2 regions of the Oceanobacillus sp. FSL K6-0127 genome follow, and region 1 is predicted to be linked to the other one. Evidence: predicted binding sites of a transcription regulator. Region 1 holds the regulator's gene; the other holds the start of a gene.

Region 1 (3,219 bases):
GAAAACTTGGCATTCGTCAAGATTTCAGGCGAATGTCTTACCCAAACTGCAAAGTAGTATGCATTCCTTCCTATTTGCAAAATAAAAGACAAGAATAATAATCTAATTCCTGTCTTTACATCGTACTCTACACGCTAGCGATATTCAAGTATTTCGAAATTCTTTATACCTCCGATGAACAGTTGCCTTCGAAACATTATACCCCAATCCATTTAATGTTTTTGTAATTTCATCAAAGGTAAGGTTGTTTTGACGCAGGCGGACAACTTCCTCAATCGGAAATGAAATACGATCTCTTCCTGGTGCGTGGTTAATATTGGAGAGGTTTTTACTTGGATTATAACCTTCTCGAATAGCCTTTTTCACCCCACGTTTTATTTTCATGTTGTGAATTTTCCGTTGGTATTCCTCAACAATTCCTACAATCTGCAAAACCATCGAATCTGATTCAGTTAATTCCAACTCTCCATCTTGCATCACTGTGTAGATAGGAATCTGCATTTTATTCAACTGATGAAATAGGGCAATTTTCGTATTCCCCCTACCTAGTCTTGTCTCATCCTGAATCAATAAACAATTAGCTTTGTTTGCAGAAAAATAATCGAGCATTTGAAAGATACCTTCTCGTTCAATTTGATAGCCACTCTCTTGCTCCTCAATACAATCAATAACCGTAAAATTATATTTTGCTGCAAGATTGAATAATTCTTGCTTCTGCCGAGCTAATGAAGTTTCTTGCGTTTTTTTATCTGTACTAACACGGCAGTATATCAGTGCATTCAAAACGTCGTGCCCCTTCGTAAAATATTTTACCCACTAATAATGATAGAAAAGTATAAGAACCCTAATGTTAACGCAAAAGCTACTAAATAAAAAGCATCCGTTTTTGAAATTTTTTCAAACATGATTATAGCCCCCTTTTTAAGAACGACTGTTCGATTAACAAAAGTATACTACCGAACATATGGTCTTGTCAACTTTTTTTAGAACGAATGTTTGCTTAAGTATACGTAAAATGGTAAACTATCATTAATAAATCCTATGTGAGAGGTGAAAAAGAGATGACAAAACTTTCAAAAAGACAACAAATGATTCTTGAGTTTATAAAAGATGAAGTTAGAAAAAAAGGATATCCACCGTCTGTACGTGAAATAGCAGCCGCTGTTGGTCTTGCTTCTAGTTCTACCGTTCATGGGCATCTTGAGAGAATTGAATCGAAAGGATATATTCGCCGGGATCCTACAAAACCAAGAGCAATCGAAATTATGGATCTATCAGAAGATAGTCATATACCTAAAGAAGAAGTTCGCTATGCTCCAGTGATCGGTAAGGTTACTGCAGGTATTCCAATTACTGCCGTTGAGAACATCGAGGAATTTATTCCGCTTCCTAGTACAACCGCAAGTCCTGATGATAATTTATTTATTCTGGAAATTGATGGAGAAAGTATGATAGAGGCCGGAATTCTTGATGGAGATATGGTTATTGTTAAGCAACAAAACACTGCAGATAATAGTGATATTGTTGTGGCAATGACCGATGATAATGAAGCAACAGTAAAGCGATTTTTTAAAGAAAAAGGGCATATTCGCCTACAACCAGAAAACGCGACGATGGAGCCGTTAATTTATCAAAATGTCACGATTTTAGGAAAAGTAATCGGATTGTACCGGAATATTCATTAATCTATCGGCACGGCCGGAATAATATTCCAATATATACGTATTCAATAGCCCTATCACAAAAAGTGTTGGGCTTTTTTCTATTCGTTATCCTTCAAGACGTTTTATAAACAATATAAATACCGTTCACACTTATGTATGAACGGTATTCGGAACTAATCGTTATATGAAGTTTATTAAAAGGAGTTACAATACATCACTCCGATAATTTGGTGATTATTTCGTGGGTACATGCCAAATATCAAGCATTGAACTTCACTAAATATTTAACCGCACTCACCAAATAAACACGCTTAATAATTTGTTAGATACTGCTCTCTCTCCCATGGGTGAACAGTTGTTCTGAACATATCCCATTCAATTTCCTTCGCTTCAATAAAGTGTTCAAATAAATGCTCACCTAGTGCTTCAACAAGTACTTCATCTTTCTTAAGCTCAGTTAGTGCATCCATTAACGTAGCAGGTAAATCTTTAATACCATTTGCTTCGCGTTCCGCTTTATCCATTACATAGATGTTACGATCAATCGAAACTGGCGGCTCCATTTTATTTTCCACTCCATCTAAGCCAGCAGCTAACAATACAGAAAGTGCCAGATATGGGTTTGCGGCTGGATCTACACTGCGAACCTCAATACGAGTGCTTAACCCTCTAGATGTTGGAATTCGAATTAATGGACTACGGTTTGATCCAGACCAAGCAACATAACAAGGTGCTTCGTATCCAGGAACTAATCGCTTATAGGAATTTACTGTTGGATTTGTAACAGCTGTAAAATGCGTTGCATGTTCTAATATTCCAGCAAGGAATTGAAATGCAGTTTTACTTAATTCCATATCACCACTTTTATCAAAAAAGGCATTCTCTTTACCGGAAAACAATGACATATTCACATGCATTCCAGAGCCATTTACTCCGAATAATGGTTTTGGCATAAAAGTTGCATGCAGATTATGCTTTCTTGCAATTGTTTTAACAACTAATTTAAAAGTTTGAATATCATCTGCATGCTTGATCGCATCAGAGTATTTAAAGTCAATTTCATGTTGCCCTGGAGCTACCTCATGGTGAGAAGCTTCAATCTCAAAGCCCATTTCTTCCAACTCCAAAACGATATCCCGACGGCAATTTTCCCCTAAATCTGTTGGTGCTAAGTCAAAATATCCACCATGATCATTTAATTCAAGTGTTGGCTCACCATTTTCATCCAGTTTGAACAAAAAGAATTCAGGTTCAGTCCCAATATTAAATGCAGTGAATCCTAACTCTTCCATTTTCTTTAGGTTACGCTTCAAGTTGTATCTCGGACATCCAGAAAACGGTGTTCCATCAGGATTATAAATATCACAAATAAAACGAGCTACCTTTCCTTTTTCTGAAGTCCATGGGAACACTACAAACGTATCCAAGTCTGGATGTAATTGCATATCCGATTCTTCAATACGAACAAAGCCTTCAATCGATGAACCATCAAACATCATTTTATTATCCAAAGCTTTATCTAGTTGACTTAGCGGGATTTCGACGTTTTTGATAG
Region 2 (3,219 bases), 900 kb from region 1:
TGGAAGGATGAGTAGTAGGTATATAGACCAAAATAAATCAAAAAAATAGCTTGCAATGAGCATCGCGGTTAAATAAATAAGTGTTAAAGCGTAAATCATAATCCCAGTTTTTTGCTTTGAGTAGGTAGGAGGATATACAGGTTTTTCCGGGTGTTTTCGAATGGTATTAAATTCCTCGATCGAAGCAGGAAATACTATTTCTTGCTTCATTTTGATTAGCGTGATAATAAACCGATAACTGTATACGTAAATAATTGCTGCAAAAATCAGTTTCACGAATAATTCCATGTCCTCACCTCCATTATTTTCCTTATATCTATAATACGAAAAGGAAAGGCGGGAAGTTTCAGTAAAGTGTAAATTTCTAATAGAGTGGGGAAGAGGAACAAGCTAAGCTGTCCCTTGAGATTCCTAAGCATAATGCCCACCAATCTTCTTGCTGCGCTCCAACGTAATCCCTGCATCTGTATAACTGGAAGCGCGGAGAATAGCAGTGGATCCGTATTTATCACGAATCGCATCCATTACATAGCCGATGTCATTTTTCTTTGCGCGATCCTCAAATAAATCGAGCTGGACATCGGTCTGATCGAATAGCTTTGTTAAGGTGACGTATACATGTCTAATCATGCTTTTTCCATCATAAAATTCCTGAAATAATTGCATGCAAACTCCATACATATCCATGGTCACATTGGTAGGGATATCAATCGATCGGGAACGTGAAAATCCACCAGCTGTTTCTTTTGAATAGGAAATGCTAAGCTGGATGGTTCTTCCTGCCGTTCCTGCTGTGCGAGCCCTGCGGCATACTTCCTCACAAAGATCAAGAATGCAGTAAGAAACTTCTTCTCTCGTGTAGTCCCGAAGCAAAGATATGCCATGTCCGAATCCTTTTTGCTCTTGTTTTGTGAAGTCGCCAAAAACAGGGCTTAAATCAATTCCCCATGCATGCCAATAGAGTTGTTCTCCCATGACGCCAAAGCGTTTTTGTAAAAGCTCTAGTTTATAATTGGCGATTTGCCCAAGTGTGACAATTCCCATGCGGTGTAAGTTCTTCATCATTCGATGTCCGATTCCCCAAATGTTTTGAACAGGAGTTGGCCAGAGTTTTTCTGGTACATCCTCGTATTTGCATTCTGCAATCCCTGTTTTTTTAGCGTGTAAATCCATGACGACCTTTGCGAGAAATTTATTATCCCCAATCCCAATAGAAGAAGTAATTCCAAATCGGTCCAATATGTCACGCTGTATCTTGTATGCAATCTCCTGACGACTTCCGAAAAGCTTTTGCAGGCCATTTACGGTAATCCAAACTTCGTCAACCGAATATTGATGGATTGCTTCTGGTGGTGCGTAATCATGCAGTAATTTTGTTATTTCAACGGATACGTTTAAATAATCAGCCATATGGGCTGGCACAACGATAATGTTCGGGTCGTCTGGTAATTCGAAATAACGACTTACATTACTTACCCCATATCTTTGCTTTAAGGCAGGGGATGCTGCTAGTATAATACTCCCGGATCTGTTTGGATCTCCAACGACGGCAAGCATAACCTTCATCGGATCCTCATTTAGTTTCATTGCCTCGACGCTTGCGTAAAAAGAACGCATATCAATACAAAGCACATCATGACGGGGGTAAGAAGAATAGTCCAATTGACTCACTCCTTTAGAACGTTTGTTCCTAGTATATGCAAGAAAATGTAAATTATCAATGTTAATAAATAACAGTATATATGTTCGGTTTTTGTGGTATAATAGAACAAACGTTTCTATTTAAGGAGTGCGATAAGATGAAATTATTAAATCATGCTGTTCATGAGAAGATAAAGCTGGAAATGATTTATATGGCACGTAATGGTAAGGTTTCGCAACGATTTGTGCGTGTATTAGAGATACGTGAAGATCATATTTTAGCATATTGTTTTTATCGCAAGCGGGTCCGTACGTTCAAAATAGAAAATATTTTGTCGGTACAGAAAGCAAACAGGAAGGCGGCAAGTGCATGATACATGATCGCGGATCGAAGAAATGGACAGCACTCATGCTGCCAGAGCATATCGAAATGTTAAAAGCTTTACAGATTGAATATAATTATAAAGAAAAACCGATATTAGACGAACAACAGGTGGAAGAAAACGCGATAAAATTGCAGCTGGCAATCCATGATAACCTGACAATAGAGGTTAAATATTATAAAATGCATGATTATCATAAAGTAAAGGGTAAGCTGTTGAGCGTTGCTTTAAATGACTGCATTGTATTTGATAATGAGGAACGGACGAGAGTGAAATTTAGTGATATTATGGATGTTTTGGTCGTTTAGTTTTCTCATTTGCAACGAAGTGAAGTCTCGCAATCGATAGCAGCATTATAAACGAAAATGGAAAAATGGGAAAATATGTTCTGTTAAAAATGATGTATTATTGCTACAATAGAACTTGTACAAGAAGGTTTTCATGGGTGGTGGCTCACCCCTTTTAATCGAAAGGGGGTGATGGATGATGACGGTATATGAGGCGTTGGTTCTAATGATTTCATTTGGAGCTTTAATTGTGGCTGTGCTGTCAAACCAAAAAAAATAGCCACCCCATAAGCCTGACGAGCAATTAGGGTGGTTATTGGTATAGCTCTAATGTGAGTCGCCCCCTTGAAGGGCTATTGTATGGTCGTTAGTGTAGCAGCACTAGCGACCTTTTTATAGTGTATGCAGATTTCTTACTTTATTATAACCGATATTGATGAAAATGAAAAATCAGAGGGTAATAATAGGGGGTTTTTCACGTTTAAAATAAATTATCCAATTGTTATAGCACCACTCAACCTCGCTATGACACTAAAAACAAACCATATAGCACCACCCGACCTCACTATGACACCAAACGCAAACTTGATTTTATGATTGAAATTTTAGGAAGTTTTAGAATAACTAATTGCTGCTAAGCTCTAATAAAGCTATAATCGAAGCAAAACGGAAAATGGTAAATGTCCTGAATATGCCTGTTAAATAGATTAATTACAATTACGATGTATTGGAGCGACGCCAGATGAGTACCAAAAAGCTACTGATTATAGTTGGCATCTTTTTTATTGTTCTTTTCATTGCTGTTCCAGCTGGCTTTCTTTATGTGCTAAACAATGGAAATCCATATACGAAATACCTTGTGAATAAGCATGTTCCACTACGTCTGGAGGAGATGGGGTATACAGAGG

Evidence for each region. The regulator LexA, encoded in region 1, represses DNA repair genes until DNA is damaged. The targets are predictions, from matches to a motif close to CGAACATATGTTCG.
Region 2: the regulator LexA is predicted to act here: its motif matches at 1,736-1,749, upstream of MHH64_RS18835 (DNA polymerase IV).

What each region holds. Positions count from the first base shown of each region.
Region 1 is NZ_CP150287.1:2,965,820-2,969,038, forward strand. Features, by position in the region: gene MHH64_RS14740 (recombinase family protein) at 145-783, opposite strand; gene lexA (transcriptional repressor LexA) at 1,062-1,685, shown strand; gene glnA (type I glutamate--ammonia ligase) at 1,976-3,219, opposite strand, start outside.
Region 2 is NZ_CP150287.1:3,862,083-3,865,301, reverse strand. Features, by position in the region: gene MHH64_RS18840 (hypothetical protein) at 1-288, opposite strand, end outside; gene MHH64_RS18835 (DNA polymerase IV) at 412-1,662, opposite strand; gene MHH64_RS18830 (hypothetical protein) at 1,800-2,015, shown strand; gene MHH64_RS18825 (YolD-like family protein) at 2,012-2,332, shown strand; gene MHH64_RS18820 (DUF3139 domain-containing protein) at 3,054-3,219, shown strand, end outside.